Regions from separate parts of the Micromonospora sp. DT43 genome, predicted to be linked through region 1. Evidence: riboswitches for the same ligand, from Rfam matches in the RefSeq annotation. Region 1 holds a riboswitch; the other holds the start of a gene.
The links. A riboswitch is a leader RNA that binds a small molecule or an ion and turns the genes downstream of it on or off. The one in region 1 is predicted to bind cobalamin.
Positions count from the first base shown of each region.

Region 2: linked by a shared signal. The riboswitch ahead of ACLQ26_RS20925 (ribonucleoside-diphosphate reductase subunit alpha) and the one ahead of cobN (cobaltochelatase subunit CobN) in region 1 are both predicted to bind cobalamin.

Region 1 is NZ_JBNCKR010000007.1:288,468-303,629, forward strand. Features, by position in the region: gene ACLQ26_RS19460 (FUSC family protein) at 1-595, shown strand, start outside; gene ACLQ26_RS19465 (alpha/beta hydrolase) at 617-1,309, opposite strand; gene ACLQ26_RS19470 (LacI family DNA-binding transcriptional regulator) at 1,387-2,376, opposite strand; gene ACLQ26_RS19475 (MFS transporter) at 2,540-3,796, shown strand; gene ACLQ26_RS19480 (aldo/keto reductase) at 3,876-4,772, shown strand; gene ACLQ26_RS19485 (hypothetical protein) at 4,840-5,502, opposite strand; gene helR (RNA polymerase recycling motor ATPase HelR) at 5,521-7,683, opposite strand; gene ACLQ26_RS19495 (hypothetical protein) at 7,957-8,292, shown strand; cobalamin riboswitch at 9,078-9,254, shown strand; gene cobN (cobaltochelatase subunit CobN) at 9,512-13,180, shown strand; gene ACLQ26_RS19505 (VWA domain-containing protein) at 13,177-15,162, shown strand, end outside.
Region 2 is NZ_JBNCKR010000008.1:238,744-253,905, forward strand. Features, by position in the region: gene ACLQ26_RS20885 (LuxR C-terminal-related transcriptional regulator) at 1-1,910, opposite strand, end outside; gene ACLQ26_RS20890 (Hsp70 family protein) at 1,916-3,181, opposite strand; gene ACLQ26_RS20895 (IniB N-terminal domain-containing protein) at 3,480-4,370, shown strand; gene ACLQ26_RS20900 (dynamin family protein) at 4,485-6,338, shown strand; gene ACLQ26_RS20905 (hypothetical protein) at 6,335-7,795, shown strand; gene ACLQ26_RS20910 (histidine phosphatase family protein) at 8,029-8,640, opposite strand; gene ACLQ26_RS20915 (CbtA family protein) at 8,637-9,401, opposite strand; gene ACLQ26_RS20920 (CbtB domain-containing protein) at 9,392-9,595, opposite strand; cobalamin riboswitch at 9,631-9,770, opposite strand; cobalamin riboswitch at 9,925-10,144, shown strand; gene ACLQ26_RS20925 (ribonucleoside-diphosphate reductase subunit alpha) at 10,300-12,666, shown strand; gene ACLQ26_RS20930 (ribonucleotide-diphosphate reductase subunit beta) at 12,705-13,700, shown strand; gene ACLQ26_RS20935 (family 43 glycosylhydrolase) at 13,849-15,162, opposite strand, start outside.

The sequences.
Region 1 (15,162 bases):
GCTGGCCGATCTGCTGGGTGGGATCGCCGACGCGCTGGACGGACGCGACGAGGCGGCGGCGCTGGCCGCGCTGACCCAGGCCCGGGGCATGGACGCCCGCGTCGGCGGGCTGCGCGACGGCGTGCTCGCCGCCGGTGAGGCGCTGCGGCTCAACGTGCGTCGCCGCCGGCACATCGGCCGGCTGCGGTCGGTGGACGAGTCGATCCGGCAGACCGACTACGTGGTCCGCAACGTCCGGGTGCTGGCCCGCGCCGGGGTGACGCTCAGTCGACTGCGGACCCCGACGCCGCCCGAGCTGGGCGAGGCGCTGCGCTGCCTGGTCGAGGCCGTCCGGGAGGCCGGCGCGGCGCTGGCCGCCGACCTGGACGGGCAGGAGGAGGCTGCCGACCGGCACGCTGTCCGGGCCGACGCGGCGGCGCTGGCCGCCGTCCGTACGGCCGGGCGGCTCTTCGGGTCGGCCCAGACCCTCCCACTCGCCATGATCATCGGTCAGGTCCGGGCGACGGCCATCGACCTGCTGCGGGGCGTGCACCCCGACGACGACGCGGCCGTCCTGGCCCGCGTGGACGAGGCCCTCGGCCTCCCCGCCGTCTGACCCTCCCGGTGCCTTGGCCGATCAGCGGGCGCCTCCGCCGGTGAGCCACTCGGTGGCGCTCGCGCGGATCGGGGCGGGGACGTCGTGGCCGCCGGGGAACTCCTCGTACGTGACGTCGTAGCCCAGGCCGCGCAGGTGCGGCACGAAGCGGCGGCTGCACACGTCGATCGGCAGGACGCGGTCGTCCACGCCGTGCGAGACGAAGATCCGCGGCCGACCGCGGGTGACCGGCGGCGCGGCGAAGCCGGGGGAGAAGGCCAGCACCGCGTCCACCAGGCCGCCGTTGGCCAGGCCCAGCGAGAGGGCGTACGACGCGCCGTCGGAGAACCCGCCCAGCGTCACGTCGCGGACGGGGTAGCCGTCGAAGGCGCTGGCCAGCAGCGCGTCGATGTGCTGCACGTCCACGCCGAAGCCGCCGGCGATCAGGTCCCAACTCGCCGCCGACGACTGCGGGGCGACAAGCAGCAGGTGGTGCGCGTCCGCCACCGGCAGCAGTAGGTCCAGGCCCTGCCGCGCGGAGCCGCCCGCCCCGTGCAGCAGCACCACCAGCCGGTACGCGGCCCCGTCGGCCGCCGGCTCCGGCACGTACGTCATCGCCGGCCGGCCACCGTCACCGCCGGGCAGCGGCACCAGACCGGTGGGACCCGACAGCACCGGCGGGTGCGGACGTGTGGTCAACAGGCCGTGCCGGGGATCCGGCGCGGAGGTGGACACGGGTCACCACTCCTCGCGGTCGACGGCAGGTGCGAGGCGGTTACCCGACCGGCAGCCGGTTAACCGGCGGCCGGCGTTCAGGCGCTGTCGCGGGTCACCAGGGAGGACGGGAAGAGCGTCACCGGCGCGGCCGGGCGGCCGGCCAGCACGGCGGTGGCCGCCGCGGTGGCGATCCGGCCCACCGGGTGGCTCGCGGTGGTAAGCGCCGGAGCGGTCATGCCGGCCAGCGGGATGTCGTCGAAACCGGCCACCGCGACGTCACCGGGCACCCGCACACCGCCGTCGCGCAGCGCCGCGATGACCCCGAACGCGGTCTCGTCGCTGATCGCGTAGATTGCGTCCACATCCGGCCACCGGCGCAGCGCCTCGCCGGCCGCCACCCGGCCACGCGCCGCCGTGAAGTCGCCGTCCACGACCCGCTCGGGCAGGCCGGCCTGGCGCATCAGGTGGCGGTACGCCTGCACGGGGCGCCGCGAGCACGGCAGCCATGCCGGGCCGGTCACCATGGCGATGCGGCGGCGGCCCGTCGCGTACAGGTGGCGCAGCACCGCGCCCGCGCCGGCGGTGTTGTCGACGTCGAAGGACGGCACCTCGGCCGAGCCGATGCCGATGGAGGCGACCCGGCCGTGCAGCGACCGGGGTACGGCCTCCAGCAGGGCCTCGGTGGTGTTGACGAGCACGATGCCGCACACGCTGCTGTCGGCGGCGAGCTGCTCCAGGCCGCGTGGGTCGCCCAGCGGCAGCCAGTGCAGGGCCACTCCGACGCCGGCCGGCGCGCACACCCGGGCCGCCGAGCCGACCACCCGGTGGACGTACGGGTCGTCCAGCACCGCCGCGCTGGTCGCCGCGGCGGCCACCACCAGCCGTACGCCGCCGCCGCGAACCAGTGCCCGGGCGGCCGGGTTGGGCACGTAACCGAGCTGGTCGGCGGCTGTCACCACCCGCTCCCGGGCGGCGGGGGAGGCGAACCCCGTCCCGGCGATCACCCGCGAGGCCGTGGACCGGGACACCCCGGCGGCCCGGGCGACGTCATCCAGAGTGGCCGGCCGGTGTGCCGCTGCCGTCATCGTGACCCTCCCCCCGGCGCCCACCCGGAGCGGGCGTACGCCTGTTCGGAATCATCCCCGACCTGCGTGCCGCCGGTAAGGGGTGGTGGCCCGCTTGTGGTGGTAGCGCTCTCAGGTGTGCGATCGTGCCAGGAGATCACCCCGAGGAAGAGGACCACCCCCTGTGAGCGCCCCCACCAGCCCGGCCGTGGCCCCGGACACCACAGTGCCGGCACGCATCGTCCGGCTCGCCCGCAACGGCGTCGCCGTCACCTTCACCCTGAACGGCCTGGCCGTCGGCAGCTGGTTCTCCCGGGTGCCGGCCGTCCGCGAGGCGCTGGACCTCTCCGCCGGACGCCTCGGGCTGCTGCTGCTGGCGATGAGCGTGGGCGCGCTGCTCGCCATGCCGACCTCCGGGCTGCTCGCCCAGCGCCTCGGCTCGGCCCGCAGCGTGACGATCGCCACCGTGCTGGTCGCGGTCGGCCTGGTCGTGGCCGGTCTGGGCGCGACGGTCGCCGGGTCGACAGTCGTCGTCGGGCTGGGGCTGGTGGCCTTCGGCTACGGCTCCGGCGCGTGCGACGTGGCCATGAACGTCGAGGGCGCGACTGTGGAGCGGCGGTTGGGGCGTACCGTCATGCCCCGTTTCCACGCGGCCTGGAGTCTCGGCTCGGTGGCCGGCGCGGGCCTCGGCGCCGGGGCCGCCCGCCTGGACGTGCCGGTCGGCGCGCACCTCGCCGCCGTGGCGGTGGTGGTGCTCGTCGGCACCGTGCTCGCCTCCCGGATGTTCCTGCCCCAACCGGCCGTCGACGCGGCCGACCAGACGGCGGACACCAGCCCGGCCGGCCGCCGTCGCGCCCAGCTCGCCGCCTGGCGTGAACCGCGCACCCTGCTCATCGGGCTTTTCGTGCTGGTGGCGGCGTTCGCCGAGGGAAGCGCCAACGACTGGCTGGCTGTCGCTTTCGTCGACGGTCGGGACCTGAGCGAGGCGGCCGGAGCGGCGGTCTTCGGCGTGTTCGTCGTCGGTATGACCCTCGGGCGGACCGCGGGCACCGTCGCGCTGGACCGCTGGGGTCGGGTGCCGGTGCTCAGCGGCACCCTCCTGCTCGCCGCTGCCGGCGCCACGCTGGCCGTGCTTGCCGGCTCGGGGCCGGTGGCCATCGTCGGCGTCGCGCTGTGGGGCCTCGGCGCGTCGCTGGGCTTCCCGGTCGGCATGAGCGCGGCGGCCGACGAGGAGGCGCACGCGGCGGTGCGGGTAAGCGTGGTAGCGGTGATCGGCTACACGGCCTTCCTGGGCGGCCCGCCGCTGCTGGGCCTGCTCGGTGACCACGTCGGCACCCTGCGCGCGTTGCTGGTGGTGCCACTGCTGCTCCTGCCGACGCTGGCGCTGGTGCCGGCGCTGCGGCCGCCGCGGACCGGCGAGTCGGCTCCGGCGGCACAGTAAAACTAACCCGGATCGGGGTTCGGCGGTATCGGGTACGCGGCCGAGTGCGCCGCGTACCCGCGCTGGCTACGGTCGCCCGATGCCAACCGACGAGATCACCGCCGCCGCGGCGGGCAGCTGGACCCTGGGCGACCGCACCGTGCATCGGATGGGCTTCGGCTCGATGCGGATCACCGCCAACCCCGACCGGGACCGGGCGATAGCCGTGCTGCGCCGCGCCGTGGAGCTGGGCGTCAACCACATCGACACGGCCGCCTTCTACGTGTCACCCGGTGGCACCCTGCGGGTGGGCACCGGCCCCGTCCGCTACGCCACCGAGCTGATCCGGGCGGCGCTCGCGCCGTACCCCGAGGACCTGGTCATCGCCACCAAGGTCGGCTTCGGCTACGACCCGGTGACCGGATTCACCGAGGCGGTTACCGCGGACCAGCTCCGCGCCCAGGTCGAGGAGAACCTGCGCCGCCTCGGCCGCGACCAGTTGGACGTGGTGAACCTGCGCCTGGGCCGGGGACCCGGCCCGGTGCCGCTGGCCGAGCGGTTCGGTGCCCTCGCCGAGCTGCGCGCCGCCGGCCTGATCCGGCACCTCGGGCTGTCCGGCGCCCGGCCCGAGCACCTGGACGAGGTGGCGGGCATCGCGCCCGTGGTCTGCGTGCAGAACAACTACGGCGTGGACGCGTACCGGGAGCAGGACGCCTTCGTCCGCGCCTGCGGCGAGCGGGGCATCGCCTACGTGCCTTTCTTCGCGCTGGCCGGCACGAATCGGGAGAGGGGCGCGAGCGCCGCGCAGGGCGTGGCCGTCGAGGCGGTCGCCCGGGCCCACGGCGTCAGCCCCCAGCAGGTACGCCTGGCCTGGACGCTGCACCAGGGCCCGCACGTCCTCGCGATCCCCGGCACGGGCGACAAGGCCCACCTGGAGGAGAACATTGCGGCCGCCGCCCTGCGCCTAACCCCCGAAGACCTGACCCACCTGGCCTGAGCCCAGTCCCCGGTGATCATGAAGTTATTGTCGTCGATGTCGGCGTGTCGCGCCGCTAACTTCATGATCACCGGAGCCAGACCCGGAGGGGGCCCACGGGGAGGAACCCGGCTTGTCGGGCGGGTGGTAGGTCCGGGGCGGTCTCGTAGCCGACCAGTGTGACGCCGGGCCGGGTGGCGACGGCCCCACGCCAGATCGCGGCGGGGTCGCCGGTGTTGGCGAACAGGTTGGAGACGCCGGACGGGTCGTCGCCGCTGACCACCGCCCCGCCGACGACCGCGCCCCGCTCGTCGTGGCGGGCCAGCACGCGGACGCGTGGGTCGGCCAGCAGCGCCGGACGGAACAGCTCTCCGCCGCCGTGCGCGCTCGCCCAGGCCGCCAGACCTTCCGCGCCGGTGACCGGAGTGAGCGGCGGGTCGGTGAGCGGATCGGTGGGCGGGCGGTGGATCCACTGCGCCTCGAAGAGCACCCGGAACCCGTACGCCGAGAGGTCGAGGTCGGCGAAGCTGTCCTTCACCGACGCGCCCGCCCCGGCGTCGATCCGCGCCAGCAGTGCCGCGGGGTCGACGCCGGGACGCAGGGTGACGGCGTCGGGATACCACTGTGGGGAGCGGCGGGGCACCGACCACGCGTCGGCGTCGATCCGGCCGGTCAGCCCCTGGCTGGCGCACACGGCGGCGCACCAGTGCGCGTTGTCGTACGCCGCCGCCTCCCGCACGTCATTCGACACGTCCGGCAGCCTACGACGTCAGGAGCCGGTGAGGACGACGAGTCGCTGGGTCGCACGGGTCATCGCGACGTACCTGTCGACAGCCCCCTGGATGCCCTCGCCGAACGTCTCCGGGTTGACGAGCACGACCAGGTCGAACTCCAGCCCCTTGGACAGTTCCGGGGTCAGCGACCGGACGCGATCCGTCGTCGGTCGGTACGTGGACTCACCGATGACGCAGGCGATCCCGTCGGCGTGCTCCGCGAGCCAGCCGTCGACGATCGCGTCCAGGTCACGGACCGATCCGTGGGCCACCGGGATGCCGTTGGCGCGGATCGAGGTCGGCACGTTCGCGTCCGGGAGGACGGCTCGGATGACCGGCTCGGCCTGCGCCATGACCTCCTGCGGCGTCCGGTAGTTGATGCTCAGCGAGGTCATGGTGACCCGGTCGAGCCCGATGCGCCTCAGTCGTTCCTGCCACGACTCGGTGAACCCGTGCCGGGCCTGGGCGCGGTCCCCGACGATGGTGAAGCTGCGTGACGGGCAACGCGACAGCAGCATCTGCCACTGCGCGTCGGTCAGCTCCTGCGCCTCGTCCACGACGATGTGCGCGAACGGGCCGGCCAGCAGATCCGGGTCGGCCCGGGGCAGAACTGCCTCGTCGACGAGCGCGTCCTGCAGATCCAGTTGACGCAGGCTCGACAGCACGCCCTCACCGTCGTCGTAGGCGTGCGCCTCGATCAGCTCGTCGACCACAGTGGCCATGCGCGCGCGTTCGGCGGCGATGGTAACCCCGTGGCGGCGGGCACGCCGGGACGCCTCCGGGTCGCCGAGCCGTTGCCGTGCCGCGTCGAGCAGCGGCAGGTCGGACACCGTCCAGGCGCGGGCGTCCGCGCGCCGCAGCCGACGGATGTCGTCGGGGCCGAGCCAGGGGGCGCACCAGCGCAGGTACGCGGGCACCGACCACAGGTCCGCGACGATGTCTGTCGCGTCGAGCAGCGGCCAGGCGCGGTGGAACGCCGTACGCAGGTCGCGGTTGCGCAGCAGCGACAGGCGTACCAGGTCGTCCGACTCGTCGCCGTCGTACTTCCCGAGCAGGATCGCCACCAGCTCCGCCCAGATCTCGTCCCGCGCCTCGTTGTGCGGGGTGCCGGGTCCGGGCGCCTCGAACGCCTGAGCCCAGTCGTCCGCGCTCAGCCGCAGTTCGGTGTCGCCGGCCGTGACCGTCATCGCCGTGGTCGGCGGCTCCTCGTAGAACCGCACGGCCGCCTCGATCGCCCGCACCAAATCGGCGGAGGACTTCAGGCGGACCACCTCCGGGTCGGTCTCGACTGTCGCCGCGGCACCCTCGGGGACGAGGTCGCGCAGCGTGCAGGTCTGCACGTCCTCCTCACCGAGGCTGGGCAGGACGTCGGCGACGTACGCCAGGTAGGGCTGGTGCGGCCCGACGAACAGCACCCCGCCGCGGCGCTGGCCAAGGCGCGGGTCGGAGTAGAGCAGGTACGCGGTGCGGTGCAGGGCCACGACGGTCTTGCCGGTGCCCGGCCCGCCGTCGACGACGAGGGCGCCCCGAGATCCGGCCCGGATGATGGCGTCCTGGTCGGCCTGGATGGTGCCGAGCACGTCGCGCATCCGGGCCGACCGGTTGCCGCCGAGGCTGGCGATGAACGCGGACTGGTCGTCGAGCGCCGCGTACCCCTCGAACCCGTCCGGGGTGAACACCTCGTCCCAGTAGTCGCGGATCCGGCCGAGGGTCCAGCGGTACCGGCGGCGGCTGGCCAGGCCCATCGGGTTGGCGTGGGTAGCCCCGAAGAACGGCTCGGCGGCCGGGGACCGCCAGTCGAGCAGCAGCCGACGACCGCCCCCGTCGGTGAGGCCGAAGCGCCCGATGTAGACGGGCTCCGGGTCGTCGGCGCCGACGATGCGTCCGAGGCACAGGTCCAGGCCGAAGCGACGCAGGGCCCGCAGGCGACCGGTCAGCCGACGGACCTCCTCGTCGCGGGCGACCGCCTGGCGGCCCTTGCCGGCGGGTGCCCGGCGCTCGGCGTCGAGACGGTCGGACAGGTCCGCGATCGACTGCTCCAGGCTCGCCGCGATGGCGGCGAAGTGCTGCTCGTCACGGGCGATCAGCGCCGGATCGGCCTTGGCGGCGAGATTGTCGGGAAGGTCGAACACGGCGTCCGCCGCCGACGAGTTGTGCATGTACTGGCTCCCGTTTCCGCAGGTCCTGGCCTTGGACGGGCAATTCTGCGGTACATCTGGGGCCTTGCCGCAAGGCCCCCCATGCGGTATATGTTGGATATGGCGGGAGGTGTGTCACCCCTTCCGACCCGCTGACGACTCCCGAGTGCGCCGCGTTTCCCTGCGGCCCGGTGTCCCTGCGGCCCGGCGAGTCAGATTTCTCCCACCCGGCGTGCAGCCCATTGCCAGGAATCGGTGCTGAACTGGAGAGGCGTCCGAGGAGAGGGGCTGGGCATGAGCTGGTTCAACAGGCGGTCACGGGGCGCCGAGGCGACCCCGACGAAGCTGGACCGCGAGGCCACCCGGGACGACCTCGCCGCGCTGGAGGCGTTCGTCGCCAGCCGGCGGGGAGTGGAGTTCTACCTGGAACCGGAGACCACCGCGACCGACACCACGGTGGTGGCGATCGCCCACGACGGCGAATGGATCCGCCGCCGCACCGGCACACCCCGAGCGGCTGGCACCATCGCCCGCAAGCACGCGGTGCCGCTGTACGAGGCGGCCCGCACCGGCTACCCGGAACGGATGCGGGTGTGGAACCGCGCCCACCCGGAGCGCCACGCCCGCTGATCGCCAGAGCGGCGACGCCCGCTGGCCGTTGGAGCGGCGACGCCCGCTGGCCGTTGGAGCGGCGACGCCCGCTGGCCGTTGGAGCGGCGACGCCCGCTGGCCCCGATCAGCCGTCACGCCCGCTGATCGGGGTGCCGCCCAGAGTCGGTTGTTCTGCGCGGAGGCGAGCGCCGCTCGGCCCCTCGCGGGTGGTGGTCGATGCCTTTGGAGCTGATGCGGTTGACGACATCGCCGTGGAAGCGAAACCGACCGACTGGCGCGCCTCAGGAAAGCCCGGGTGCGGTGGACGGGTCGGGTGCGGTGGACGGGTCGGGTGCGGTGGACGGGGCTGGCTCGGTGGACGGGGCTGGCTCGGTGGACGGGGCTGGCTCGGTGGCCGGGTCAGGAAGCGGGTGGGTTCGCGGCGGTCGGCGGGAGCTGGGAAGCGGGAGGCAGGGCGATCGGGGCTCGCGGCACCGAACGGGGTCAGGGAGCGGGAGTCAGAGCGATATCGCCCACGACATCAGCTCCAAAGGGCCTACGGACCCTCACCCTCCGCCGCTGGCGGGAGCGCCCTGCCACCGGCGGCCCTGCCACCGGCGGCCACGCGACGTCGGCATCCGCAGGGTCGGCGAGTGGCGACGCGTGCGCCTGCCGCAGACGTGCGCTCATGGCGTGAGACGGCGTGAGACGGCGTGAGGCGGCGTGAGACTCGTGGCGTGAGACTCGTCGCGCTGCTGCTCCGGAGCAGGTGAGCGCGACCGGCGAGGCCGGGACCTGCGTTGACCGGTGACGGATGGGTGTGGCAGCATTCGCGGCCTGACGGCAGTGAAGGAAGTCGGTGTGAATCCGACGCGGTCCCGCCACTGTCACCGGGGAGCGATCCCCCCTCGCGAGTCACGGCCGTGTGTCTGCGGTTGGAAGGCCGGGGGAGAGCGTCGATCCGGAAGCCAGGATACTTCGGCCGTCGGGACGTACCCCAGGGCGTGGACACCCGAGGAGGACCCGATGACGCTTGGCGTCTCCATCATCGACGGCGCGTGCCGTCCCCCGCACCGCGGCCGTGTCGTCGCCGCGATCGGCATCGACTCCGTTCACTGCTGAGTTCCGGACCGCGCCGCCCGTCGTCCCCGGCCGTACGCCGGTGAGCGGGCCGGCTCGCGGCCTCCGCTGAACCCTGCGCCCATCCGTCGCCAGGCCGCTCCCGCGAGCGTGCCGACGTTACCGTCCGGAGCCTGCCGTGCGCGTTCTGCTGCTCTCCACCGCCGACACCGACCTGCTGGCCGCCCGTGCCAGTGACGCCGACTACCGGCTCGCCAACCCGGCCCGGGTGGCTGCCGACGAGGTGCCGGCCCTGCTCGACGGGGTCGACCTCGCCGTCGTACGCCTGCTCGGGGGTCGGCAGGCGTGGCCGGACGGCCTCGACGCGGTGTTCGCCACCGGCGTGCCGACTGTCGTGCTCGGCGGCGAGGCGGTGCCCGATGCGGAGCTGATGGCCATCTCCACGGTGCCGTCCGGGGTGGTAACCCAGGCGCTGGCGTACCTGGTGGAGGGTGGGCCGGACAACCTCGGGCACCTGGCCCGGTTCCTCGGCGACACGGTGCTGCTCACCGGCGAGGGATTCGCCCCGCCCGCGCCCACCCCGGCGTACGGGGTGCACGGCGAGCACCCGGCCGACCCGGACCGGCCCACCGTGGGGATCGTCTTCTACCGGGCGCACGCCCTCGCCGGCAACACCGCGTTCGTCGATGTGCTGGCCGACGCCGTGCGGGAGGCCGGGGGCAACCCGCTGCCGATCTTCTGCGGCTCGCTGCGCGGCCTGACCACCGGCGCCGGACCGCTCGGGCTGTTCGCCCGCTGTGACGCGCTGCTGGTCACCGTGCTCGCGGCCGGCGGCGCGGTCGCCGCCGACGCCTCCGGAGGCGGCGACGAGGACGCCTGGGACGTCGGCGCGCTCGCCGCCCTGGACGTGCCAGTCATCCAGGCGCTCTGCCTGACCAGCACCCGCGAACAGTGGGCTGGCAGCGACGCCGGGCTGTCCCCGTTGGACGCGGCCATGCAGGTGGCCATCCCCGAGTTCGACGGCCGGATCGTCACCGTGCCGTTCTCGTTCAAGCGGATCGACGCCGACGGCCTCTCGGTGTACGCCGCCGACGCCGAGCGGGCCGCCCGGGTCGCCGGGATCGCGGTGCGCCACGCCCGACTGCGGTACGTGCCCAACGCCGACAAGCGGATCGCCGTCGTCCTCAGCTCGTACCCCACCAAGCACTCCCGGGTCGGCAACGCCGTCGGGCTGGACACCCCGGTCTCCGCGGTCCGGCTGTTCGCCGCGCTCGCCGAGGCGGGTTACGACCTGGGTGACGCGCCGCCACCCGAGGACGGCGACGCGCTGATCCACGCGCTGATCGCCGCCGGTGGTCACGACGTGGAGTGGCTCACCCCGGAGCAGTTGGCCGCCGCCGAGGCCCGGATACCGGGGCGGACGTACCGGCGCTGGTTCGACCAGGTCCCGGCCGAGCTGCGCGAGCGGATGCGCGAACACTGGGGTGAGCCGCCCGGCGAGCTGTACACCGAGGGCGGCGACATCGTGCTCGCCGGGCTGCGCTTCGGCAACGTGGCGCTGCTGATCCAGCCGCCCCGCGGCTTCGGGGAGAACCCGATCGCCATCTACCACGACCCGGACCTGCCGCCGAGTCACCACTACCTGGCCGCGTACCGCTGGCTTGCCGCGCCGGTCGCGGACGGTGGCTTCGGCGCCGACGCCGTGGTGCACCTGGGCAAGCACGGCACCCTGGAGTGGCTGCCGGGCAAGGGGCTCGGCCTGGCCGCCGACTGCGCGCCCGACGCGGTCCTCGCCGACCTGCCGCTGGTCTACCCGTTCATCGTCAACGACCCGGGCGAGGGCACCCAGGCCAAGCGCCGCGCCCACGCCGTGGTCATCGATCACCTGGTGCCGCCGATGGCCCGTGCCGAGACGTACGGCGACCTGGCCAAACTGGAGCAACTGCTCGACGAGTACGCCACCGTGCAGGCCCTCGACCCGGCCAAGGTGCCCACCGTGCGGGCGCAGATCTGGGACCTCGTCCGCGCCGCCGAGCTGCACCACGACCTGCACGCCGAGGCGATGCCCGACGCCGACGACTTCGACGACTTCGTGCTGCACCTCGACGGGTACCTGTGCGAGGTCAAGGACGTGCAGATCCGCGACGGGCTGCACATCCTCGCCGACGCGCCGACCGGTGAGCCCCGGGTCAACCTGGTGCTCGCCGTGCTGCGTGCCCCGCAGATCTGGGGCGGCAAGCACGCCCTGCCCGGCCTGCGGCAGGCCCTCGCCGCCGCGTACTCCCTCGACGAGCAGGAGCTGCTCGCGTCGCCCGGGCAGCGGATCGCCCTGCCGGTCGCGCTGACCGACGCCGTGGACGGGCCGGCCGGCACCGCCGCCGACGCTGTCGACCTGATCGAGGCCCTCGCGCGACGGCTGGTCACCGGAATGGAGACCCTGGACTGGGACGCCGGCGTCGTCGACGCGGTGGTCGGCGAGGTGACCGGGCAGCCGATCCCGGACGCCGCTGCCGTGCTGCGCTTCGCGGCCACCGAGCTGGTGCCTCGGCTGGCGCGCACCACCGACGAGCTGACCAACACCCTCGGCGCGCTCGACGGCCGGTTCGTGCCGCCCGGCCCGTCCGGCTCACCCACCCGGGGCCTGGTAAACGTGCTGCCCACCGGCCGCAACTTCTACTCCGTCGACCCGAAGGCCATCCCGAGCCGCAACGCGTGGGACGTCGGGGTGGCCCTCGCGGACTCGCTGCTGGCCCGGCACCTCGCCGACACCGGGGCGTACCCCCGCTCGGTGGGGTTGACCGTGTGGGGCACCAGCGCCATGCGGACCCAGGGCGACGACATCGCCGAGGTGCTCGCGCTGCTCGGCTGCCGCCCGGTGTGGGACGAACGGTCCCGGCGGGTCACCGGCGTCGAGGTGGTGCCGACCGCCGAGTTGGGCCGCCCGCGCGTCGACGTGACAGTGCGCATCTCCGGCTTCTTCCGTGACGCGTTCCCGCACGTCGTGGCGCTGCTCGACGACGCCGTGCGGCGGGTCGCCGCGCTGGACGAGCCGGACGAGGAGAACTACCTGCGGGCGCACGTCGCCGCCGACGTCGCCGAGCACGGCGACGAGCGGCGGGCCACCGCGCGGATCTTCGGCTCCAAGCCCGGGGCGTACGGCGCGGGCCTGCTGCCGCTTATCGACGCCCGGACCTGGCGCAGCGACGCCGACCTGGCCGAGGTGTACGCGGTGTGGGGCGGCTACGCGTACGGCCGGGGCCTGGACGGGCGGGAGGCGCGTGCCGACATGGAACGCTCCTTCGCCCGCATCGCCGTGGCGGTGAAGAACCAGGACACCCGCGAGCACGACATCGTCGACTCCGACGACTACTTCCAGTACCACGGCGGGATGGTGGCGATGGTCCGCCACCTCACCGGCACGTCACCGCAGGCGTACGTGGGTGACTCGGCCATGCCGCACGACGTGCGCACCCGCACGCTGGGTGAGGAGACCCGGCGGGTGTTCCGGGCCCGGGTGGTCAACCCGAAGTGGATCGCCGCGATGCGCCGGCACGGCTACAAGGGCGCGTTCGAGTTGGCGGCGACGGTGGACTACCTGTTCGGCTACGACGCCACCGCAGGCGTGGTCGACGACTGGATGTACGAGCACCTGGCCGCCGCGTACCTGTTCGACGACACGACCCGGGAGTTCCTGGAGCAGTCCAACCCGTGGGCGTTGCGCGGCATCACCGAGCGGCTGTTGGAGGCCGCCGATCGGGGGCTGTGGGCCAAACCCGAGCCGGCCACCCTGGACCGGCTGCGCGACACGTACCTGGCCAGCGAGGGTGACCTGGAGGACCGGGCATGAGCACTTACCCGTTCAGTGCGGTGCTCGGCATGGCCGACATGCGGTTGGCGCTGCTGCTCAACGCGGTGTCCCCGGCGATCGGCGGAGTGCTGGTCCGGGGCGAGAAGGGCACCGCCAAGTCCACCGCCGTGCGGGCGCTCGCCGCGCTGCTGCCCCCGGTCCGCCGGGTTGCCGGCTGCCGCTTCGGCTGTGATCCGGCCGAGCCGGACCCGGGCTGCCCGGACGGCCCTCATCCGGTCGACGCCGCCGCCGAGACCCGCCCGGCCCGACTCGTGGAGCTGCCGGTCGGCGCCGCCGAGGACCGGGTCGTCGGCTCGCTCGACCTGGAGAAGGCCCTCGGCGAGGGTGTACGCGCCTTCGAGCCGGGCCTGCTCGCCGCCGCCCACCGGGGGGTGCTCTACGTCGACGAGGTCAACCTGCTGCACGACCACCTCGTCGACCTGCTGCTCGACGCGGCGGCGATGGGCCGCAGCCACGTCGAGCGCGAGGGCGTCTCGGTCAGCCACGCGGCCCGGTTCCTGCTGGTCGGCACGATGAACCCGGAGGAGGGGGAGCTGCGCCCGCAGTTGCTCGACCGGTTCGGGCTCACCGTGGAGGTGGGCGCCAGCCGGGACCCGGAGGTGCGGGTCGAGGTGGTCCGCCGCCGGCTCGCCGCCGACGCGGACCCGGTCGGCTTCGCCGCCCGCTGGGCCGACGCCGACGCGGAGATCGCCGCCCAGGTGGCCGCCGCCCGCGACCGGCTTCCCGGGGTACGCCTGCCGGACGCCGCCCTGCGCCAGATCGCCGAGGTGTGCGCGGCGTTCGACGTGGACGGCATGCGCGCCGACATCGTCACCGCCCGGACCGCCCTCGCCCATGCCGCCTGGCACGGGCGGGACCGGGTCACCATCGACGACGTCCGGGTCGCCGCGCGCCTCGCCCTGCCGCACCGCCGACGCCGCGACCCGTTCGACACTCCGGGCCTGGACTCCAAGCGCCTCGACGAGGCGTTGCAGCGCGCCCAGGACGCGCACCCCGACGACCCGGACGACGACGGCCCCCGGGACCGTGGCCCGGACGACGGGGGCCCGCAGGGCGGTGGCCCGGCCGGCGGTGGCGGCCCGAACGGTGGAGGCCCGAGTGGTGGAGGCCCGAGTGGTGGCGGCCCGAGTGGCGGCGGCCCGAACGGTGGCGGCGGCCCCCAGGGCGACGGCAGCGGCGACGGGGCCGAGCAGGGTGCACCCGGGTCGGCCGGACACTCGGCGGCGCGCGACGGCAGTGGCCCCGACGGTCGCACCGACGGCCCTGACGGTGCCGACGGGTGGCCGCAGCGCCAGCCGGGCGACCGGGGCGACGACGACGGGTGGCCGCAGCGCCGGGCCGACGACGATGGCTGGTCGCGGCGCCAGGCGGGCGACCGGGGCGACGACGGTCAGAACTCGCGACCGCGCGGGGGCCGGGAATCGGCGACCGGTGACGACGACCCGACCCGCGGCGGGGAGTCCCAACCGGCGGCCGTACCCGGGGGTGGGTTGCGGGCCCGGCTGCTCACCGCGCCCGGCGTCGGTGACGGCGTGCCCGGCCGGCGTTCGCGGGCCCGCACCGGTCGGGGGCGCACCACAGGCGCCCGGGTGCCGGCCGGGCGGGTCGCCGCGTTGCACCTGCCGGCCACGATCCGCGCCGCCGCGCCGCACCAGGCGTTGCGGGGACGGCTGGACGGCTCCCTGCGACTGCGCCCGGACGACGTGCGGGAGGCCGTCCGCGAGGGACGCGAGGGCAACCTCGTGCTGTTCGTGGTGGACGCCAGCGGCTCGATGGGCGCCCGACAGCGGATGACAGCCGTCAAGGACGCGGTCCTCGCCCTGCTCACCGACGCCTACCAGCGGCGGGACAAGGTCGCGGTGATCGCCTTCCGGGGAGCCGGCGCGCGGACGCTGCTGCCGGCGACCTCATCGGTGCTGGCCGCCTCGACCCGGCTGGCCGAGCTGCCGACCGGTGGCCGT
Region 2 (15,162 bases), on a different contig from region 1:
AGTCGTTCGAGCAGCTCCCGGCCCTCCCGCAGGTACGGCGCCAGTCGTGCCGCGTCGCCCAGCCGGGCGCCCGCGATGGCGAGTTCGCCAAGCGGCAGCAGCGTGAACAGGTCGACGGGATGGCGAACCACCGCCTCGAGGGCCTGGCCCCAGCCCCGCTTGAGGGCGGCCAGGTCGCTGGTGCGCCGGCCGATGCCCATCCGCAGCGCGGCGGCGAAGAGCAGGTCACGTGACTCCAACGGCCGCTCGTCGGCGGTCACCGTGGCGAGGCGTTCGGCCGCCGCGGCCGTCTGGCCCCGGACCATCAGGATCCAGGCCTGCAACAGCCGATGGCGGCGGGCCATCAGGGGACCGCCGACGCCTGCCGCCTCCGCCCGGAGCAGGACCCGCTCGGCGATGTCCAGCTCGCCGGAGTGCACAGCGGTCAGGGCGGCCAGCGCGGCCGGACTGTCCGGCAGGAGCGCCGCCCGACCGTCCGGCTCCAGCAGGGCGGCGGCCTGTACGAGCGCGGAGAGCGCCGCGCTCGGCGTGCCGGTGACGCTCTCGCGTACCCCCTCGGCCATCAGCCGGGCGGCGCTGGCGTGCAGGGTGGGCGGTTCGCCGGGGGACTCGTCCACCTCCGGCCCGGCTGCGGTCAGGTCGCCGGTGGCGAGCCCGCCGACGGTGGCGAACGCCACCGACGAGGTGGTGCCGGACCACCGGTACAGCTCGACGCTGCGGCCGGTGTGGCCGCGGTGCGCCAGAGCGGTCGCGGCCACCACTGCGGCGTCGGCACGGTCCGTCGGGTCGGTGGCGGCCAGCAGCCGGTCCGCGAGGCGCAGCGCGTCGTCGAGGTTGCCGGCGAGCGCGGCGGCGAGAGCCTGCCGGGCGCTCGTGGGGTGCCCGGCCGCGGTGGCGGCGGCGAACAGGTCGGCGGCGAAGGCCGGCTCGTCGGCCAGCGCCTCCTGCGCCGCCGCGGCGAGCGTCGGGGCCGGGCAGTCGGCGAGTACGCCCACCGCGAGCAGCGAGCGCACCAGCGGTAGCACCGGGCCGCCCCGGGCGAGCTGCAACTCGGTGAGGCGACGCCAGACCTCGCTGCGTTCGGTGGCCGGGCTGAGCGTGGTGACGGCCCGCCGCACGATAGGGGTGAGCCTGCCGTCGGCGCCGATCAGCCCCGCCGCCCGGGTCGTGGCGATCAGCTCGTCGACCGCCTCCGGTTCCTGGTCGAGCAGCGGGCCGAGCATGGCCACCGGCAGCGGTACGCCGGCCGCGACCGCGAGCAGTAGCCGTCGTACGGCGGTGGGCTGGATCTCCAGCTCCGGCGCGAATTCTCCGATCACGGACCGGGGCGGTTCGGCCGGGACGCCGGTCAGGCTCGGGGCCGCGCGCAGACCACGGGTCAACCGCTCGACGTCGCGGGGGACACCACCGGTCTGCGTGTGTACGAAGTCGATCAGATCGCCACGGTGGGCCAGCTCGGGCGCGGCGGCGAGGTGTGCCGCGGTCTGCTCGCGACCGAACGGGCCGAGCAGCACGGCCTGCCCGTCGCGGCGCAGCGCGTCGGTCAGCTCGGTGAGCGCCGCCGACCGGGGCCAGGGCCGGTGGGCGACGACCAGCCGGTGCCGACGGGTGGCGACCAGGCCCAGCAGGACGCCGACCCGCTCGTCGTCGAGCAGGTGCGCGTCGTCGACAAGCAGCAACTCGGCCTCGTCGACGGGATCGCCCGGCACCGGGACGCCCGTCCGCACGGTGCCCCCGGCCCGTTGCTGGACGCGCGTCAACTCGGCGAGCAGCGTGGTCTTGCCGTGGCCCGCCGGACCGGCCAGACCGACGACGAGCGGGCCGGTCGGATCGTCGGCGACCCGGTCCAGCAGGGCCTGGGACGCTCGGCCGAGCACCAGCCGGGACTCGACGACGTTTTTCATGATCATTGTGGTCATCCTTCGCGTCCCCGGCTGAGCGTCAGTGCCAGGCGGGACGCCTTTGGCAGGTCGAGGGGCAGGATCCGGACCGGAGGGCGCGGTGGCGGATCGCCCGGATCGGTGGTGCGGTCCCGGGGCCGGCGCGACGCCGGGATGGTGGCCCGACCGACGCCGTTGACCGGCGTCGGGTCGCGCACCGGCGCCGGGGGCCGGGGGCGGGGCGACACCACCTGGCAGGCCGCGCTCGCCGCCCCGGTGGCGGCGGTCAGCTGCGCGTCCGGCTCCACCTCGACCGGGATCGGAAGCGCCGCGGTGATCAGCTCGGTGACCAGCGGGATGCGGGCCGAACCGCCGGCGAGCAGGACGCCGTCGAGCTGCGTCGGTGTCAGGCCGGCACTGTGCACGGTGCGCAGGAGGAGGTCGACGGTGGCCTGCACGGTCGGGCGGATCATGGCCTCGAACTGGGCGCGGGTCACCGGTATCCGCGCCGTGCCGGTCGGCAGGCTCAACACCACGTCGGCGGCCAGCTCGACGGTCAGCGCCCGCTTGACCCTGTCGCACTCGGCCGGCAGCCCGCGCAGGGCGGCGTGGTGTTCCCGACGGCCGGTGGCGGCCAGCTCCCGGGACAGCACGGTGCGTACGTGGCCGGCCAGCAGTTCGTCGAAGTCGGCGCCGCCGATCGGGTCGAGGCCCTGCGGGGTGCCGAAGCTCTCGTAGGTGCCACGCGAGGTGCGCCGGACCAGAGCCGCCTCGAAACTGGCGCCGCCCAGCGCGTAGACGGCGGCAGTGGTCCCCGCGAATCCGCGGGTGGCGTGGCTCTCGGCGACCGTGACCGTACGGGGCAGCAGGGTGACGCCGCGCAGCCCGAGGTCGACGAGAGCCCGGCGCAGCAGCTCCCGCCGGTACGGCTGCCAGCCCGCCGGGTGGCTGAGCACGACCGCCTCGGCCGGGCCGCCCTCGGCCGCGTCCACCTGCTCCACCACCCATGCGGCCAGCTCCGCCGTGAGCGTCTGCGGCGCGCACGGCTCGCCCCCGAGCAGCAGGGGCACGTCGTCGCCGATGCGGCGGACGAAGTCCCTCGTGGTGCGGCTGCCGTCGTCGGTGGCGGGCCCGCCGATGTGCAGCGCGCCGTCCTCGGCGAGGTGCAGCACCGACGGTACGAGAGGCGAGCCGGCGTTCAGCGGGACGGTTTCCGGGCGCGTCCAGGTCCGGCCGTCACGCCGTGCGACGGCGGCGGCGGTGTTGGTGCTTCCGATGTCGATCCCCAGGACGTACGGCATCCGTCTCTTCTCTTTCCGCGAGTTGGCCCTCTGGTGGCGATGGCGTCGGCGCTGCCCGGCGACCCGCCCCCGGCGAAACCCGCGGGCTCCTACGTTCGTACCAGAGATCGCTCCCTGGTCGGGACCCTAATCTGGCCGGGACGGTTTCCCCCAGTCCCCCTAACGGTGGAGCCGATCAAGGCCCTAACGCGGCGGGATCGGATGCGGGCCGAGCCCCGATGTCCGGCCTCGGCCCCCCGCAATAGCGTCACTGTCGACGTACGACGGTCGCCGACGCCAATCCGAGGAGAACCGGCACATGGACTCGCAACAGACCCTGCACGACTTCGTGCTCGACCTGCTGACCAACCCGGACGCGCGGTCGGCCTTCGACCTCGACCCGGAGGGCGCGCTGCACGCCGCGGGGCTCAGCGACATCACCGCCGCCGACGTGCAGGACGTGGTGCCGCTGGTGGTCGACTACGCGCCGGGGCAGGGTCTCGCGCCGCTGGTCCCGGCCGTCGGGCAGCTCGGGTTCGATTCGCTGGTGACCGACACGACCGATGTGGTCGGCCAGTTGCAGAGCGTGGCGCAGCAGATCAGCGTCACCAGTTCGCCCGCAGGAGTGGACGTCAAGGCCGGTGTGCTCGGGGCCATCGCCGTCGACCCGACGACCGTCGCCGCCGGGGTGACGGTGCTTCCGGGCGTCGGCCTGGGCGTCGGCCCGAGCGGCTTCGACACCGACCTGACCGGTGTGGCCGACGTGGCGCACACCCTCGACGCGGACGTGGTGCAGCCGGTCGACGGCATCGCCGACCCGGTGCTCGGTGACGTGACCGGCACGGTCGGCGACCCGACCGGCCTGCTCGGCAGCGCCGACCCGGGTCTGCTCGACGGCCACCTGACCGGCGGTGTCCTCTCCGACGCGCACGGTCAGGTCGACGGCATCGTCGGCTCCCTCGGCGTCCACGACACCCTGGGTGGTCTGGGCCTCACCGACGGCGCCGTCGGCGGTGTGGTGCCGCCGGTCGACGTCCCGTCCGTGGTGGGCGGCGTCACGCACCACGTGGACAGTCTCCTCCCCGGTGTCACCGGCACGGTCGGTGACGTGACCGGAGGGGTCACCGACGGTGTGACCGGCGACGTGCACGACGGGGGGCCCGCCTCGTCGGACCACGGGCTGCTGGGCCTCACCGGCGGTCTGCTCTGACGGGGATTCTCGTCGGGAGCGGGGGCCGGGTCGCCTCGGGCGGCCCGGCCCTTCCCGGGTTCCCTTCCGGTCCCTCTTGATAATTGAGCCGAAATCCGCACACTTGGTGCGGTGATGGCGGGGATCTGGTTGGACGTACTGGACGAGATCGCCCGGACGTGCAACACACACGGTCGCGGCGACCTGCTCCAGACGGTCCGACAGAAGCGTGCCCAACTGCTGGACCCGAAGCTGCGCGTCCTGGTCGTCGGCGAGCCGAACCAGGGCAAGAGCCAGCTCATCAACGCGATCATCAACGCGCCGGCCTGCCCGGTCGGCGACGGTCGTACCACGCTCCTGCCGACAGTGGTGCAGCACGCCGAGGCCGCCTGCGCGGTCGTGGTCCAGGCGCCGCCGGTGTCGGGACGGCCCGCGGGCACCCCGGCCGCGACGCTCGTCGAGCGGACCCCCCTGGCGCTCGACCAGGTCGCGGCCGGGGTGTCCGGCACCGTCGGGCGTCGGCCGGGCGGCGGTCCGGCGTACGTCGAGGTCGGCCTGCCCCGCGCGATGCTCGCCGCCGGACTGGTGCTTGTGGACACTCCCGGCACCGACCAGGTCGCGGCGCTCGGCGGGGCCGCGGAGGTGGCCGCCTGCACCCGCGCGGACGCCGTGCTGCTGGTCTCCGACTCGACAAGGGAACTCTCGGTCGCCGAGCTGGACATGCTGCTGCACGTCACGCGCTCGCAGCCGAACGTGGTGGTGGTGCAGAGCAAGACCGATCTCGTGGCGGACTGGCGTGCGGTGGCCGAGCGCAACCGGCAGCACCTCGCCGACGCCGGCGTCGCGGCGCCGCTGATCCCGGTGTCGGCGACCCTGCGGTTGCGCGCGGCGGCGACCGACGATCGCGGCCTCAACGCCGAGTCCGGGTTTCCGGCGCTCATCGCCCGCCTGCAGCGGGACCTGACCGGCAAGGCCGACCACCTGGCGCGGGCGTCGGTGCAGGCGGTGGCCCGTACGGTGGTGGAGCAACTGGCCGCACCGTTGCGCGCCGAGCTGGCGACGCAGGAGGCCGAGGAGCAGTCCGGACCGATCTCGCGGCTGCACGCGGCCCAACGGGAGGTCGACGAGCTGCGCCGCTGCTCGACCCGTTGGCAGAACACGCTCGCCGACGAGATGGCCGACCTGCTCTCCGACATCGAGTACGACCTGCGCGACCGGACCCGGCAGATCCTGCGTGCCGTGGACGAGGCGTTCGACACGGCCGATCCCCTCACCGCCTGGGACACCTTCGCCGACTGGCTGGAGCGCAGCCTCGTCGAGGCCGCGGAGGCCAACCACGAGTGGCTGGTCCAGCGCTGCGACTGGATCGCACGTCGGGTGGCCGCCACCTTCGACAGGTACGGCCACGACGTGCTGCCACCCTGGTCGATGACGATGCCGGACGATCTCGGCGACCGGCTGCCGGACCTGGAACGGCCGCGGATCGACAGGTTCACCACGGGTCAGAAGTTGTTCACCGGCATGAAGGGCTCGTACGGCGGCATGCTGATGTTCGGTCTCGCGACGACGCTTGCCGGAATGCCGATGATCAACCCGGTCTCGGTCGGCATCGGCGCGCTCTTCGGCGGCAAGAGCATCCGCGACGAGGGCAAGCAGTTGCTGCGCCGCCGGCAGGCGACCGTCAAGACGGCCATCCAACGGCATGTCGACGAGTTCTTCGTCCGGATGGTCCGGGACTGCCGCGACGCCACCCGCCAGGTGCAGCGGATGCTGCGCGACCACTTCACGGGGCTGACCGAGGAGTTGCAGGAGGCCATCGTGCAGTCGTTTCGCAGTGCGAAGCAGGAGGCGGACACCGATGTCGCCCTGCGCGAGCAGCGGCAGCGGGAGATCCGGCTGAAGATGACCCGCCTGGCCGCGCTCTACGAGCAGTCCCAGCAGTTGACCGCCACCCGCGCCACCCCGGTGCTGCTGGAGCCGGGGGCATGACGGTCGGGGTGCGGTTGGACGAGGCGGCGTGGGGGCTGCTGCACCGGGCCATGGACCTCTACCAGCACGACGCGCGGGCGGTGGGGCGGTTGCGGCACCAGGTGGCGCGGTTGGAGCAGCCGCTGCGGATCGCGGTGGCCGGCCCGTGGCGTGCCGGCAAGTCGACGGTGCTGAACGCGTTGATGGGGGAGGAGGTCGCGCCGGTCGAGGGCGCGGACGGCGTCTTCACCTGGTACGAGGACGGCCCTTCGCCGCACGCCACCGCCTACCCCGTCGGCCAGCCGCCGCAGGAGCTGACGGTGGTCAAGTCGGCGACCGGGATGCGGGTGGATCTGGGCTGGCGGGTCGGGGAGGTGCGCGACATCGTGGTGCGGTGGCCGACGCGGGCACTGCGGCAGGTGACGCTCATCGACACCCCGGCGCTCGCCGCTGTCGACGAGCAGGGCCACGCGCCGGTGCTGGATCGCGTCCTGCGGGACTCGGACGCGGTGCTGTTCCTGACCCGCGACGGCCGCGACAGTGACCTGCGGGTGTTGGAGTCCGCTCGGGACAGTGTCGTCGGGCAGGCCGCCCCGGTGAACGTGATCATGGTGTTGTCCCGGGCGGACGAGGTGGGTGGCGGCCGGATCGACGGGCTGCTCACCGCCCGCCAGCTGGCCCGCCGGCACCACCGCGATCCCCGGGTGGGCGCGCTGGTCGTGAACGTGGTGGCGTGCAGCGGGACGGTCGGTCTCGCGGGCCGGATGTTGAACGAGTCCGACGTCGCCGCGCTCGCGACGCTGGCCGGGGTGTCCCGTGCCGAGTTGGAGACCCACCTGCTCTCCGCCGACCGCTTCGTCCGTGGCGAGCTTCCGGTGCACCTGGACTCGGAGGTGCGCGCCGGTCTGCTGGACCGGATCGGGCTCTTCGGGATCCGGCTCGCGACGACCCTGGTCCGCGGCGGGTTCGACACCCGGGTGACCCTGTCGGCCGAGCTGATCCGGCGCAGCGGGCTCACCGAGCTGCGGGAGTCGATGACCCGATGTTTCGTCGATCGTCGCGACACCCTCAAGGCACGCTCGGCGCTGGCGGCCGTGGAGGCCCTGGTGCGGGCCGAGCCGGTGCGGGGCGCCGACGAGCTGGTCGGCGCGATCGAGCAGATCCTGGCGGGCGCACACGAGTTCCGGGAACTGCGCCTGCTGGTGGCGCTGCGCAACGCCCGCCTCGGTTTCGACGCCGAGTTGGCCGCCGAGGCGCAGCGGCTGGTCGGCGGTGACGGGGTGGGTCTGGCCGCGCGGCTCGGCATCGAGCACGAGGCGACAGTGCGGCGGCTCTGGGAGGTCGCCGCCGACGCCCAGAGGCGGTGGCGGGACCGGGCCGAGGACCCGCTCCTCCCGCTGGCCCAGCGCCGGGGCGCGGAGGTGGTCGTCCGCAGTTGCGAGGGGATGCTGGCCGAGCTGGCCGCGGGCGGTCGCTGAGCGTCGTACGCCCGGGGCGTCCACCCGGGACGCGCCGGCCGGCGTGTGTGGCGCAGGGTGCGTGCCTCACTGTGGCGTGGCCGATGCGACGCCGGCACGTACTGTCGCCCTCAGCCGATATACCGCAGAGTCATATTCATACCTCTGCGGTATATCGCTCACGGGCTCATCCGCTCGTCGGTCCGTCCGCCAGGTCCGTCGGGCAGCTCTACAGGGGCCGCTCCCGGCCCTCGTCACCCGTTCGGCGGTGTCGCCGCCGCGGGTTGCGGTGGCGCGCTCAGCCGGAGCTGCCACCGTCGGCCTTGGTCGGTGAGCCGGACGATCGCCAGCGGCTCCACGTCCAGCTGCCGGTACGTCGCCAGCGGCAGGTCCAGGGCGTGCACGACCGCCACCCGGATCACGAGCGGGTGGGTGACGGCGGTGACCCGTCGGCCGAGGCCGCGCTGGCCGTCGAGCCACCGGCCGACGCGCTCGCGCAGGTCGGCCACGGACTCGCCCCCGTGCGGCGCGGCGTCCGGGGTGGACATCCATTCGTGGAGGGCGTCAGGCCGCGCGGCGGCGATCTCCTCCAGCGACCGGCCGGTCCAGTCGCCGTAGTCGCAGTCGGCAAGCGACGTCTCGACGGCGGGCGCGAGGCCGAGGGCGTACGCGGTCTGGACGGCCGCCGCCGCGGGGCTGGACAGGCAGGCGTCGGTATTGCCCGACGACGTCCGCCGGGCCAGCCCGGACAGGGCGAGGGCGGCGCGCCGGCCACCCTCGTCCAGTCCGTCGTCCCCGCCGAACCGGGCTCGCCGCAGGGCGGCGGTGTGACCGTGGGCGACCAGCCGCAGGCTGGTGGCGCTCACCCGGCCGGTTGTGCGTCGGCGACCGCGCGCTGCCGGTGCATCAGAGCTGCGAAGAGCAGGCCGATCCCGGTCCACAGCACCACCTGGGTGCCGAGGGAGGCGAGCCGGAAGCTCCACAGCAGCGTGGCGGGGAAGTCACCCGGTACCTCCTGGAACGACGGCAGCACCACGTAGGCCACGCCGGTGACCAGCAGGAAACCGCCGACCGCCGCCGCGGCGCGCAGCCACACCGGCGCCTGTGCGCCGACCGACCGGTAGCCCAGCGAACCGGACCAGACCGCCACCAGGCCGAGGACCACCAGCAGCAGGTAGGTGACCGTGCGCTGGTTGATGGTGGCCGGGTCGCCGACGGCCGGGGGGTTCGGCGGGTACTTGAGGAACGGCACGATCACCGCGCCGAGCAGCGCGCCGCCGGCCAGGAGCAGCCCGGACCGTCCGTCGTCAGGGGTCCGCCGCCGCCGGGTCAGCAGGACGTACGCCGTGGCCAGCAGGCCACCCATCGCGGCGCCGAACAGGGCCGTGGCCAGGAACAGCCCGCCGCGCTGACCGTTCCTGCTGACCAGGGCGTCCTCGTCGTGTTGGTGCCCACCGGCGGCGGGTTCGGCGTGTGTCGCCGCCTCCTCGATGGCGATGGCCGCCTCGACGTGGGGTTCGCCGACGACGAAGGCGAACGTTCCGGCGAGCAGGCCGGCCACCAGGCCGGCGAGCAGCCCGCGCAGGAGAACCGTGACGAACGTGGGTGCGGTGCCGGTCAGTGGCACGGGACACCGAGCAGGTGCCGGCCGTCGTGCATCAGCTCGTGCAGGTACATCCCGCTGCGCGAGACGGCGCCCTGGTCGAAGGCGACAAGATAGGCCAGCAGGGTGAGCACGGCGACGGTGGCCAGGACCGTCCACAGGAGACGGGTCGGGACAGCGGGGTGCACCAGCGGCTGGCTGGAAGTGGAACTGGACATGTGTGCACGAACCTCCTCGGGGATGACGCGTCCCCATCGCAAGGCTGCGGACGACCGAGCGTCCTGGCTCGCGGCCCCCGGGTCGGGGACCGCTCACAGTGGCGCGACCGCGCCGGATTCTCACCGGCTTCCCTCGCGTCGCCGCAGATAGTGGGTCGACCGTATCGGTGCCGGTTCTCCTCGGTCAAGCCGGCGGCGAAGTCCGATCGCGACGCTGCCCACGGCCGCTCGTCCGCGGGCGTCGACCGGATCGACGATGGCCGTCGCCGGCGGCCGCGACACGCCCGGCCCCGACATGTGGGGTGTGACAAACCCTGTCGCCCCTATATATGGTGTCGACCGCAGCTGGTTCGGCCACTCATTCCAGGGATGGCCGAGGCAAGAGGGAACCCGGTGGAATTCCGGGACTGCCCCGCAGCGGTGAGTGGGAACGACAGCCGTCATCAGCACTGGGCCGCCATCTGGCCTGGGAAGCGACGGCCAGTAGGAGACCGGGCGACCCCGGTCGTGCCCGCGAGTCCGAAGACCTGCCAGCGCGCCGCGTACCCGCATCCGGGTGGGCGGTGGTCCGAGGCCGCGTGGGACGGCCGACGCCTTGCGGATCCGCGCCGCCGTCGGCATGGCGTCCGCCGGTGTCGGTCGCCTCGTGCCGAGGGCCATCAGGTCCTCAAACTCGCGAGGAGTGAGTGGTGACAGTTACCGAGGTGACCCCGGCCGACGGCGACACGGCCCTGGGGCGTACGCCGACGCAGGTCCGCGAACGCGACGGCGGCAGCGAGCCGGTGGACGTGCGCAGGCTCGTCACCACGGTCGAGCGCTGGGCCGACGACCTGCCCGACGTCGACCCGCTACGGGTGGCGACCCGTACGATCAGCGGCCTGTACGACGGCGCGACGACGGCCGAGCTGGACCGGCTGACCATCCAGACCGCGGCCGAGATGATCGGTACGGAGCCGCAGTACTCGCGCCTCGCCGCCCGGCTGCTGGCCAGCCACGTCGAGCGGGAGGTACGCCGGCAGGGCGTCACCTCGTTCAGCGCGGCGATCCGGGCCGGCCACGCCGAGGGCCTGATCGGAGACGAGACCGCCGCGTTCGTCGCCGCGCACGCCGGCACGTTCGACGACGCCGTCGACACCGACGGCGACCGTCGTTTCGAGTACTTCGGCCTGCGCACGGTCTACGACCGGTACCTGCTGCGCCACCCCACCAGCCGGCTGGTGCTGGAGACCCCGCAGTACTGGCTGCTGCGGGTGGCCTGCGGCCTGTCCCGTACGCCGGACGAGGCGGTGGACTTCTACCGGCTCATGTCCAGCCTGGCCTACCTGCCCAGCTCACCGACGCTGTTCAACTCCGGCACCCGGCACACCCAGATGTCCTCGTGCTACCTCGTCGACTCGCCGCGCGACGAGCTGGACTCGATCTACGCGCGCTACGCCCAGGTCGCCAACCTGTCCAAGTTCGCCGGTGGCATCGGCATCGCGTACTCCCGGGTCCGGTCCCGGGGTGCGCTGATCCGCGGCACCAACGGCCAGTCCAACGGGATCGTGCCGTGGCTGCGCACCCTGGACGCGAGCGTCGCGGCGGTCAACCAGGGCGGTCGACGCAAGGGCGCGGCCTGCGTCTACCTGGAGCCGTGGCACCCGGACATCGAGGAGTTCCTCCAGCTGCGGGACAACACCGGCGAGGACGCCAGGCGTACCCACAACCTGAACCTGGCCAACTGGATACCGGACGAGTTCATGCGCCGGGTCGAGGCGGACGAGGTGTGGTCGTTGTTCGACCCGGACGAGGTGCCCGAGCTGCCCGACCTGTGGGGGGAGCGGTTCGACGCCGCGTACCGGGCGGCCGAGGCGCAGGGCCGCTTCGTGCGGCAGGTGCCTGCGCGGGAGCTGTACGGGAAGATGATGCGGACCCTGGCCCAGACCGGCAACGGGTGGATGACCTTCAAGGACGCGGCCAACCGGCTGTGCAACCAGACCGCCGAGCCGGGCAACGTGGTGCACCTGTCCAACCTGTGCACCGAGATCGTCGAGGTGTCCAGCGACGCCGAGACCGCGGTGTGCAACCTCGGCTCGGTGAACGTGGCCGCCCACCTGACCGGGAGCGGCATCGACTGGGAACGGCTGCGCGCCACGGTCCGGACGGCTGTGACGCTCCTCGACCGCGTCATCGACATCAACTACTACCCGACTCCGCAGGCGGCGGCGAGCAACCCCCGCTGGCGGCCGGTCGGGCTCGGGTTGATGGGCCTGCAGGACGTGTTCTTCGCGCTGCGGATGCCGTTCGACTCGCCTGCCGCGCGGGAGCTGTCCACCCGGATCAGCGAGGAGCTGTACCTGACCGCGCTGGAGACCTCCGCCGACCTGGCGCGCGACTTCGGCGCGCACCCGGCGTACGCGCAGACCCGCGTCGCGCGGGGCCAGCTCCAGCCCGACCTGTGGGGTGTCGAGGGTACGCAGACCGCGCGCTGGGCCGCGCTGCGCGAGCGGGTCGGGGCGTACGGGCTGCGCAACTCCCTGCTGGTGGCGGTCGCGCCGACCGCGACGATCGCCTCGATCGCCGGTTGTTACGAGTGCGTCGAGCCGCAGGTGTCCAACCTGTTCAAGCGCGAGACCCTGTCCGGGGAGTTCCTCCAGGTCAACACGGCCCTGGTCGGCGAGCTGAAGGCGCGTGGCCTGTGGACCGAGCAGATCCGTTCGGCGATTCGCCGCGCGGAGGGGTCGGTGCAGGCCGTCACGGAGCTGCCGGCCGACGTGCGGGAGCTGTTCCGCACCGCGTGGGAGCTGCCGCAGCGGGCGCTCATCGACCTGGCCGCCGCCCGCGCGCCGTTCATCGACCAGTCCCAGTCGCTGAACCTGTTCCTGGCCTCGCCCACCATCGGCAAGCTCTCCTCGATGTACCTGTACGCCTGGAAGACCGGGCTGAAGACCACGTACTACCTGCGCTCGCGCCCCGCCACGCGGATCCAGCAGGCCACCGTCAGCGCCGTCGCACCCGTCGCCGTCACCGCCGACGCCGAGGCGCTGGCCTGCTCGCTGGAGAACCCCGAGTCGTGTGAGGCGTGCCAGTGACCTCTCCCGACGCCACCACCGACACGAGGACCACACACATGCTGCTCGACCCCGGGATGGATCTCACCCTCCGCCCGATGCGCTACCCGCACTTCTTCGACCGGTTCCGTGCCGCGATCCGCAACACCTGGACGGTCGAGGAGGTCGACCTGCACGCCGACCTCGCCGACCTGGACCGGCTGTCGCCGGCCGAGCGGCACCTGGTCAGCCGCCTCGTGGCGTTCTTCGCCACCGGTGACACGATCGTCGCCAACAACCTGGTGCTCAACCTCTACCAGCACGTCAACAGCCCGGAGGGCCGCCTCTACCTGTCCCGGCAGCTGTTCGAGGAGGCCGTGCACGTCCAGTTCTACCTCAACCTGCTCGACACGTACGTGCCCGACGAGACCGAGCGGTTCGCCGCCTTCGCCGCGATCGAGAACATCCCCTCGATCCGCCGCAAGGCCGAGTTCTGCTTCCGCTGGATCGACTCGCTGGGGGAGTTGCGGGAGCTGCGGACCTCCGACGACAGGCGCGCGTTCCTGCTCAACCTCATCTGCTTCGCCGCCTGCATCGAGGGATTGTTCTTCTACGGCGCGTTCGCGTACGTCTACTTCCTGCGCTCCCGCGGCCTGCTGCACGGCCTGGCCTCCGGCACCAACTGGGTCTTCCGCGACGAGTCGATGCACATGGCGTTCGCGTTCGACGTGGTGGACACCGTGCGCGCCGAGGAGCCCGACCTGTTCGACGACGATCTCGCCGACCAGGTCCGCCAGATGCTCACCGAAGCGGTCGAGTGTGAGGTCCAGTTCGCCGAGGACCTGGTGGGTCAGGGCGTGCCCGGTCTCACCCTCGCGGACATGCGGGAGTATCTCCAGCACGTCGCCGACCGCCGTCTCGTCCAGCTCGGGATCGCACCGCACTACGGGTCGGCGAACCCGTTCGCCTTCATGGAGTTGCAGGACGTGCAGGAGCTGTCCAACTTCTTCGAGCGGCGGGTGTCGGCGTACCAGGTGGGGGTGACCGGGACGGTGGCCTTCGACGACGACTTCTAGGAGGACCCCCCACCCCACCCCCTCCCCACCCCGTCGACCAGGAGGTCGTTGCTCCCTATCGGCGTGTCAGGGGCACCAACTTCATGATCAACGTCGGCGACGGGCGAGGTGGGGGTGGGGCGGGGGTGTTCTTGGGGGTGGGTGACTGTCAGGCGGGGGAGCAGGTCGGGGTGATGGTCGGAGGGGTGCTGGTGGCGCTCGTGCTCAGGTAGCCCGCGGTGGTCGACGTACCCGGCGCGAGCTGCCCGTTGTAGGCGGCGTTCGCGACTGTCACCTGGCTGCCCGTCTGGGTGAGAGCGCCGTTCCAGACCTGCGACACCGTCTGCCCACTGGGAAGGGTGAAGGTGACCCGCCATCCGCTCAGCGAGGAGGCCCCGGAGTTGGTGACCGTCAGCCGCCCCTCGAATCCGCCCTGCCAGGTGTTGACCACCGTGTTGGTCACCGCGCAGGACTGCCCGGCCGGGACCGTAGGCGTCGGGGTGGGAGTGGACGTCGGGGTCGTCGTCGGAGTGGGCGTCGGCGTCGGGGTGGGCGACGACGTCGCGGTGGGGGTCGGGGTGGGCGTCGTGGTGCCCCCGGCCTGGAACTGCCACCAGTTGAGGTTGAACAGGTTGCCGCTGCCGCCGGTGAAGCGCAGGTAGAGGTCCTGGGTGCCGGTCGCGCCGCTGACCGGGCAGGAGACGGTCTGCCACGTCTGCCATCCGCCGGTGCCCGGCACCGCGCAGCTGCCCACCCGGGTGCCGGTGGGGCTGCCGAGGCGCAGTTCGATCGTGCCACCGGACGTGGCCGAGGCGACCCGGGCCGAGAAGGACGTCGCGCCCGTACCGAATCCCACGCCCTTGACCTTGATGTAGTCCCCGTTCCCGATGAACCCGACGTTCATCCCGCCCTCGCTTGCCGGCTCGGTCTCGATGCCGGAGCCCCAGGCGATGGTCTCGGCCTCCTGCCGCCCGTACGGGTTCAGGGTGCCGATCTGGGGCGCGCCCGTCGTGGTCATGGTGATCGTCGGGAAGGTGCCGTTGGTGTTGTAGGTGAACTTCTCCACGGCCACCGAGCGGGTGTAGCCGCTGCCGCCGGGCAACGCCCCGTTGTGGTAGAAGAAGTACGAGCCGCCGTTGAAGTCGATGACTCCGGCGTGGTTGGTGAAGCTGGCCCCCTGGCGAGGCATGATCGTCCCTCGGTAGGTCCAGGGCCCGGTCGGGCCGGGTGCGGTCGAGTAACCGATGAACTCGGAGCAGCACTCCGCCGCGAACACGTTGTAGTACAGGCCGTTGCGCTTGTAGACCCACGGGCCCTCTTCGTAGAGGGTCGGCCGGCTCGCGTTCCCCGTCCGGGTGCCGAACCCGGCGGTGGTGAGCGGGATCTTGGTGGCGCTGCCGCTGTAGGAGATCATGTCCGCGTTCAGCCGGACGTACCAGAGGTTCGGGTTGCCCCAGTACAGGTACGCCTGGCCGTCGTCGTC